One region of the Paenibacillus mobilis genome, then DNA from elsewhere that is predicted to be linked to it. Evidence: riboswitches for the same ligand, from Rfam matches in the RefSeq annotation. Region 1 holds a riboswitch; the other holds the start of a gene.
The links. A riboswitch is a leader RNA that binds a small molecule or an ion and turns the genes downstream of it on or off. The one in region 1 is predicted to bind FMN.
Positions count from the first base shown of each region.

Region 2: it holds a riboswitch for FMN, as region 1 does, so the genes downstream of both, ribD (bifunctional diaminohydroxyphosphoribosylaminopyrimidine deaminase/5-amino-6-(5-phosphoribosylamino)uracil reductase RibD) here and AC3ZPD_RS20510 (DMT family transporter) in region 1, are expected to answer to the same signal.

Region 1 is NZ_JBZCMS010000015.1:8,420-12,797, forward strand. Features, by position in the region: gene AC3ZPD_RS20500 (ABC transporter permease) at 1-159, shown strand, start outside; gene AC3ZPD_RS20505 (carbohydrate ABC transporter permease) at 178-1,110, shown strand; gene AC3ZPD_RS20510 (DMT family transporter) at 1,252-2,208, opposite strand; FMN riboswitch at 2,325-2,472, opposite strand; gene AC3ZPD_RS20515 (ArsR/SmtB family transcription factor) at 2,567-2,878, opposite strand; gene AC3ZPD_RS20520 (methyl-accepting chemotaxis protein) at 3,037-4,287, opposite strand.
Region 2 is NZ_JBZCMS010000002.1:442,379-446,756, forward strand. Features, by position in the region: gene AC3ZPD_RS05275 (riboflavin synthase) at 1-622, opposite strand, end outside; gene ribD (bifunctional diaminohydroxyphosphoribosylaminopyrimidine deaminase/5-amino-6-(5-phosphoribosylamino)uracil reductase RibD) at 626-1,768, opposite strand; FMN riboswitch at 2,039-2,210, opposite strand; gene AC3ZPD_RS05285 (peptidylprolyl isomerase) at 2,412-2,843, opposite strand; gene lysA (diaminopimelate decarboxylase) at 3,038-4,369, opposite strand.

The DNA of each region.
Region 1 (4,378 bases):
TCCGAGAACCTGGAGATTTTTGTGCTGAAATACGGGATTTCGATGGGCAATTTCTCGCTCGCCACGGCGGCCGGCATGTTCAAGACGGTGGTCAGCTTTATTCTTCTGTTCTCGGCCAATGCGCTGGCCAAACGAATGGGCGAGGAGAGATTGTTTTAGGAAAGGAGGAGAAAACCGATGGCTCAAAGCATGCCTGTCAAAAAAGTGTATAAACGGTTTCGCTCACCCAGCGACCTTATCTTCGATACCTTCAATGTATTATTCCTCGTTGGTTTGGCGGTCATCACGCTGTATCCGTTCATCAATACGCTTGCCGTATCGCTGAACGATGCAAATGATTCGATCCGGGGCGGCATTTTCCTTTGGCCGCGCCAGTTCAGTCTGGAAAGCTACCAATACGTATTTAAGGAAGCCACGATTTTTCACGCTACGCTGATTTCCATTTTGCGCACCGTGCTCGGTACGGTCATTACCGTATTCGCTTCGGCGATGGTAGCTTATACGATCAGCCGTCCTGAGTTTGTCCTGCGCAAATTCGTAACGGTGATGTTCGTACTCACGATGTATCTGAACGGGGGGCTGATCCCCAGCTACCTGCTGATCCGGGACCTACATCTGATCGGCAGCTTTTGGGTTTATATTGTGCCTGGCATCATCGGCGTGTTTAACATGATTGTTATCCGTTCCTTTATTGAAGGGCTGCCGGAAGGCATCATCGAATCGGCGCGAATGGACGGGGCGGGTGACTTCCGTACTTTCATGCAGATCGTGCTGCCTCTATCGCTGCCCGCTTTGGCGACGGTGGCCTTGTTCACGGGAGTCTACCAGTGGAATTCCTGGTTCGATGTCTTTCTTTACAACTCTCAGGTGCCTAATCTGAGCACCCTGCAGTATGAGCTGATGCGTATGCTGGCCAATTCGAACTCAAACTCTTCGATGACCTCAGCCTCCGCTTTTGCCAACAGCGGCAACAGCAACGCCAATTTCGTGACGCCGACCTCCATCCGGGCGACGATGACGATCGTGGCCAGCGTGCCGATGATCATCGTTTATCCGTTCCTGCAAAAATACTTTGTCAAAGGCATGACGCTCGGGGGCGTGAAAGGCTGAGCAGTCCTTTAGCAAAAAGGAATAGCCAGGCGCCGGGCAGAGCGGCGGCCGGCTATTTTGTTTTAGCGGCTAAAAAATGCCCTTCCGGCTTCCTGATAGGAAACGAAAAGGCATAGCGGTTCATTTATCGTTGTAAATCGATTAAGCCTGTTGTTCCTTCAAGCTCTGCTGACGAGAGATCGCAAACAGGACGGCCCAAATCAGAAGGAACCCGGTCAACTGGACAAGCGTAATTCTTTGATGATAAACAATCCAGTTAATGATGACACTGACCATTGGGAAGCTAAGCTCGGCCAAGGTGGCAATGGATGCTTTGGTATTTTTCAAACCTTTGTAGTAGAGCAGCAAGCTGAGCAGACCGGGCAGCACGGCTTGCAAAACGATGTTGATGACAATGCCGGCCACGGCGCCTTTATCGGAAGGAATATTCCAGGCTGCGCCTTGGTTTAACGTAATTACGAACAGCAAAGGCAGCGCCAAAATAAAACGAAGGGAGGTCACGGTTTCGTACTCCATTTTTCCAACCATCAAACGCCCCATGACGGTGGACCCTCCCCACAAAGCGGCCGCTCCCAGGGAGAGAAGGCTCCCTACCTCCACAAATTCGCTGACATGGCTGAATGGAAAATGAAGGCCGAAGGTCAGCAGATAAGTGCCGATCAAAGCAACCAGCAGCAGCCGGCCGAACATTTTGGGAAGCGTTTCTTTCAATAGAAACCGGGCAAGAATAATGGCGAACAGCGGCTGCAGCTTTTGAAGCAGAAGAACCGAGTTGAAGTTGACGGCAGTAGCCAAAGCCTGCGTGAACAAAATCGTAGCCAGCGCGGATCCGCCCCAGGATATAAAGAGCAGGGCCCCGACATGGCGGGCTTTCAGACCTCTCAGTTCAGAGCGGTGAGCCCATAAAACCGGGGCGGCAAACAGGAACAAAATAAGATGCTCCAGCAGCACGATTTGTGAAGAAGTCAGATACTTGGACAATAAAATCCGGAAGATCGGGTCCACACCCCAAAGGGCGGCCCCGAGAACAACCAGCCAAAAGCCGGTTTTAACGCTACGCTCACTGCGAATCGGTAATGCTTGGTCAATACTGGACATAATAGCCTCCTGCGGATCTTAAAAAAAGGAAAACCCCCGATTGTTTAAAAGCAATCGGGGGTGATCAAATAAACATGTAGGAGCAGGGCAAAGAAACCATGCCAAACACGATTATTGATGATCTTCTTCCATCCGGACTTTACCGTCGGCCTTGGAATTGCACCAAGTCAGTCGCTGAAGCAAACGACATCAGCGAGTCGCGGGCTAAGCTCTTTGCAGAGCATCACCGCCGGTCAGGAATTTCACCTTACCCCGAAGATCCTTAATAAATTTTAGTATAATGATTAATTTGAGAATACACGAAATGAGAAATAAAACATGCCAATAATGTTATTGACAGGCCGATTTCGAATGCTAATTAAAGCTCTTGTCCGATCCATTCAGCCAGCTGCTTTAAAGCGGCTTCGTTCCGGCGGTAATAAGTCCACTGTCCGCAACGCTTGGCTTCAAGCAGTCCGGATCTTTGAAGCATCGACAAATATTGCGAGGTTGTCGATTGGGACATTCCGGCCTTTTCTTGAATCGAACCCACACAAACGCCGCCCGTGAAATCCAAATCGTTCAAATGAGCGGATTGCGCTGGAAAATGCTGTTCCGGCTGTTTAAGCCACTGCAGCATTTGCAGCCTTGTTTCATTCGAAAGCGCCTTAAATATTAATGTATAGTCCATACGTTAATTATATTGGCCTTTTTCGATATGTCAATCCATCTTGCGGGGAAAAACAAACCTTTTGTCTCTTCTTAATGATTCGGATTGATCGAAGCATGAAAAAACCGGCATCTGCCGGTTTTTTGCTGCATTTTTTAAAAGCTATAAAAACGGGTAAGTTAAATTTTGAAGACTTGAATCGTTTTCTGAAGCTGGAAGACCGCCTGGGTCATCGCTTCGGTTTCAAGGGCTACATTTTCAATAGAAGAAATTTGTTCATTCATGGCTGCAGAGACTTGCTCGGTACCGGCAGCAGACTGTTCGGTGATGGATGAAATATTTTGAATGGAAGCGGAAATTTTGTGGGAAGCCTCCAGCATGGACTCGCTCTCCTCGCTGAAGACGGCGATTTGTTCGGAAATATAAGCAACGCTGTCGACGATTTGAGCAAAAATGCGTTCCGCTTCCTGAATCATTTCATTTTGCATGCTTACGATTTCTTCATTGGTATGTATATTCGCCGAAGCCTGTTTCACATCATGCTCGATGCTTTTGACCAGTTCAAACACTTTTTGGGTAGACGTCGTGGATTCTTCGGCCAGCTTGCGTACCTCCTGAGCGACGACAGCAAAACCGCGTCCATGCTCTCCGGCCCGCGCAGCTTCAATAGAAGCGTTCAGGGAGAGGAGGTTGGTCTGCTCGGCCAGCTCTGAAATGGTTTTGGTGATCAGGGTAATTCCTTTGGCATTTTGCGATAGTTTTTCGATCGATTGCGCAACCATACCCGTAGCTTCTACATTCCGTTTCATGCCTTCCGATTGTTCCTCGACGGACTGGCGGCCCGCTTCAACAAGCTTTAGCGTATGGGAGGAGCGCTCGTTCATTTCTCTGACGGAACCGGTATAATTCCCTACTTTGGTTTCGATAGATTGGATGGAATCCATCATGCCGCTGACATCTTCGGAGATTTGGCTGGCTCCGACGGCGAGTTCCCCGGATGATTGGGCTACCTGGGTCATGACGGTTTTTAATTCCTGGTGCCTTTCGGAGAGGCCGCTGCTGGTGTCCATGACTTGGCGTGAAATGGAGGTCACGTCGCCAAGGAGCTTCTTGAGCTTGTCCGTCATGCTGTTAAAGGTGCGGCTGATATCGCCCATCGTACCCGTTTCCGGCACGGTTGCTGTAAAATCGCCTTTGGCAATGCGGGCGGTCACGTTCGAGAGATTGTCAAACGTAGAAGAAAGCGTTTTCTCAAACAGACGCGACAAAGGGTAAGTGAGCGCTGTGAGCACAACCACGAGAACGATTCCGAGCAGCCAATGCCCGGTCAAAATTAAAGCGATCAAAAAAGGAACGGAGAACAGCACGGCAACCGCAAAGAAACCGGTTACAATTTTTCGTGACATGGACAAGTTTTGGAGCCAGGACATAGAACAAACGACCTCCTTGAAAAATAGATATATTTTCCTATATTATACACGCGCTGAGAACTATGGTCTATGGCAATCTACCAACAGGGAG
Region 2 (4,378 bases), on a different contig from region 1:
GTCCCTGCCCGGCATCCGCTGCGGAAGGATGTTGGAAAAGCAACAATCGTTCCACGTATTTGCCGAGAATGTCGCATTCCAGATTCACCGAATCGCCGGCTTTTTTAGTCCCGAGCGCCGTTTGGGCCAATGTATGCGGAATGATGGAGACCGAAAATTGTTCGTTTTCCAGCTCCGCCACGGTCAAGCTTATTCCATCGATCGTTATGGAGCCTTGCGCAACAATGTATTTGAGCAGCCCCGCAGGTTCCGGCCTAACCGTATATACCACCGCATTGTAATCCCGTTTGACGTTTATAATAATGCCGGTTCCGTCCACATGTCCCTGAACGATGTGGCCGCCGAATCGTCCCCCGGCCGACATCGCCCTTTCCAGGTTCAGTTTTTGCCCGCTGGACAGCTTCGACAAATTGGTGTGCTTATACGTTTGAGGCATGACGTCAACCGTAAAAGATGAGGTACTCATGCTGGTTACGGTCAGGCAGACGCCGTTGACCGCGATGCTGTCTCCCAGAGCCATGTCCTCCATGATTTTGTGGGCTTCGATGCCAAGCAGCATCGCTTCGCCGCTCCGGCTTACGGATTTCAGACGGCCCACTTCCTCAACCAGTCCCGTGAACAAGGTTTATCCCTCCCAACTTGGTGTTCCCGTAATCAATAGATCGTTGCCTGCCGGAGTGACCTGAACATCGGTTAAGGTTACGGCCTGGTTCATCAGGTCGGGTCCGGCAAAACCAAAGCTGTCGCGTCCCCCGCTGCCAATCAGCTTGGGAGCAAGGAACAGCTGAATTTCATCCGCGAGTTTTTCCGCAAGAAAGGAACCGCTGATTGCTCCCCCGCCTTCTACAAGCACGGAAGAAACGCCGATTTGAGCGAGCTGTTCCAGACCCGATTTCAAATCGACCCGTTCGCCGCCTCCGCAGATTAGAACACGGGCTCCCCTGGCTTCGAGCCTCTGCTGTTTATCCGGTAGCCCATGGGCCTCCGTTGTCAGGATTAGCGTTTCGCCCTGAGCCCGGCCGCCGGCTTCAAGCACCCTCGCGTCCTCGGGAATACGCAGCTTGGAATCCACAATGACGCGAACCGGCGACAATCCAGGTACGGCCAGGCGCGTATCCAGCGACGGGTTGTCTGCGATAACCGTGTTTACCCCGACCAAAATGGCCGCATGCTGATGACGCATCGTGTGTACGAGGTTTCGGGCGGCTTCGCCGGTGACCCATTTGCTGTCGCCCGTTCGCGTAGCGATTTTCCCATCCAGCGTGCTGGCTGTTTTCAAAGTGACAAAAGGAAGTCCCGTTGTAATAAACTTGATAAATTTTTTGTTTAACTGCACGGCTTCTTTTTCTAGGATCCCTGCAGTTACTTCAATCCCCGCTTCCCTCAGCATGGAAATGCCTCTGCCTGAAACCTGTGGATTCGGGTCCTGACAGGCCACCACCACACGGGTTACCCCGGCTTCAATCAGCCTTTTGCTGCATGGCGGCGTAGCGCCGTAATGGCTGCAGGGCTCCAGGGTGACGTAAACCGTGCTACCCGCCGCGCGATCGCCAGCCATATTCAGCGCCTGCACCTCGGCATGTCCTTCTCCCCGTTTTAAATGCGCCCCCATGCCAACGATCGCCCCATCCCGCACAACCACAGAACCGACAACCGGGTTGATGCCCGTCTGTCCCTGCGTATGCCTGGCCATCTCCAGCGCCAGCGACATATAATATTCGTCATTCACAGGCTGCAGATTCACGTCCCCCGTAGGTGCCCATTGCATGTTGTCCTGATGCTCCTTTCACGTAAAATTTCGAACCCTGCGGAGTTTTAAAAATGCAAAAACCCCGGCCAATGGCCGGGGCAACAGGAGTTTAATACGATACCAAATAAAACGATGTCAACTGAATTCCCGGAAAAAAGCTGCCGGAAAACCATCAGCCGAGTCTTACGGCGTCACCAAACAAAACGAATGGATTTATCCGTTTCAGACTCATCATCGATCATTAAAGAAACCTGCACAAAACGCTTATCAAAAAGCAGCAAGCTTCCGTATCTCCTTCTCCCATCCAGACTATACTGTCGGTCCCGGAATTTCACCGGCTCAGCCGCATTTCCGTCAGTTAAACGGACAATTGCGGGTCACGGACTGAGGCGCAAGATCTGATCTTATCAGACCGGCCATCACCGTCGGTCGGGATTTTCACCCTGCCCCGAAGGATACGATATGAAATTGTTAGGTTAGCAGCCTGGATTCGAATCTTCGGCTGCTAACTTGTTTTGAATAGTAGCACTTATTGTCAGCTAATGCAATATGCAAATTCACACGGTTTTCAGAAACGCAGCCATTTCCTTTGCGACGAACCTTTAAAAAAAAGAGGCCCAGCATTTATGCCAGGCCTCTTTTTCACCTTAAATCCCCGTTATTACACTTCGTATACTTCGACGGTTTCCATACGGTCGCGTCCTTGGAAAGCGTCCACTTGGTCCATGCCGCTAACCACTTTGCCAAATACCGTGTGCTGGCCGTCCAAATGCGGCTGCGCTTCATAGCAGATGTAGAACTGGCTGCCGCCTGTGTTGCGTCCAGCGTGAGCCATAGCCAGCGATCCGCGTTCATGTTTGTTCGGATTGATTTCGCAGTTGATCGTGTAGCCAGGTCCGCCGGTGCCAGTGCCGTTCGGGCAGCCGCCTTGGGCTACGAAACCCGGAATCACGCGGTGAAAAACAAGGCCGTTGTAGAAGCCGGAGTTCGCCAGTTTTTCAAAGTTTGCCACCGTATTTGGAGCGTCTTTATCGAACAGGTCAAGAATGACTTCCCCGCCGTTCGCAAGTTTGATTTTTGCTTGTTTTGCCATTAGTGTTCAAGCCCCTTCCAGATTATGTTTCAATGTACAACATGTCCAGTTTACTATGAAAAGAAAGGGAGTGCAAAACAAACCCTCAATGCGAGAGAATGCTCAAAAGCGCATACCAGAGCTTTATGAGGCCTCCTGGAAACTTTTCAGCTCAAAAAAACAAAAGAAAAGACGGGTTTCCCCCGCCCTCTTCCTTATTTCAGCGAATGCTGTTTGCTGATTCGCTCGGGAATAACATCATTTGCGACAATATCGTTTAACGATTCCCGTTTTACGACCAAATCGCTTTCGCCCTCGTTAACGAATACCACCGCCGGGCGCGGAATCCGGTTATAATTGCTTGCCATGGAGTAGTTGTAAGCTCCCGTTGAAGCTACGGCCAGCAGGTCGCCTGCTTTCACTTCAGGCAATTCCAGGTCCCAGATCAGCATATCGCCGCTTTCGCAGGCTTTCCCGGCAACCGAAACGGTTTCGGCCGCCGCCTCGCCGGCCCGATTGGCCAGCATGGCTTCGTATTTCGAACCGTACAAAGCCGGACGAGGGTTATCGGTCATGCCTCCGTCAACGGATACGTATTTGCGGATCCCCGGAATGTTTTTGCTGGACCCAAGGGTATAAAGCGTAGTCCCGGCATCGCCGACAATGCTGCGGCCCGGCTCGATCCACACCTCGGGAAGCTGGTCATAAACGCCGGAGAAATGCCGTTTCACCGCATCCGTAATCGCCTTGACATAAACGGAGGCATGAAGCGGTGCGTCTTCGTCAGTATAACGGATGCCGAAACCTCCGCCAAGATTGATCACCTTAAAAACAAAGTCGAGCTCACGTTTTACTTTCACCGCAAATTCGGAAACCCGTTCTGCGGCAACCTGGAACCCTTCCACCTCGAAAATCTGCGAGCCGATATGGGAATGCAGACCCAGCAGATGAAGCTGCGGCAACCCGATTGCCGTCTTTACCGCCTCATAGGCAGCTCCGTTCGCCAGGTCAAAGCCGAATTTGGAATCGGTTTGGCCCGTCGAGATATATTCATGCGTGTGCGCTTCAACGCCGGGCGTAATCCGGAGCAGGACGTTTACTTTCACCCCGTTTTCAGCGGCCAGCGTGTTCAGCAGGTGCAGTTCGTCAAAGTTGTCGGCGACAAAACACCCGATCCGGGCGCTGATGGCCATTTGAATTTCGGCAGGCGTTTTGTTGTTCCCGTGAAAATGAATGCGCTGCGCCGGGAAGCCGGCTTTAAGCGCCGTAAACAGCTCGCCCTCCGACACCACATCCAGGCTCATGCCTTCTTCTTCCACCAGCCGGCACATCGCCAGGGTGCAAAAAGCCTTGCTTGCATATGCCACCTGGAAAGAAAGACCCGACTGCTGAAAAGCCTCTGTATATTCTCTGGCACGTTTGCGGATGAGGGCTTCGTCCATTATATATAACGGTGTCCCGTATTTTTCCTTAAGTTCTACTGTGTCACAGCCGCCGATCTCAAGATGGCCTTTGGCATTGATTTTGCTGGTACCGTGTAAATACATGCAGGCAGC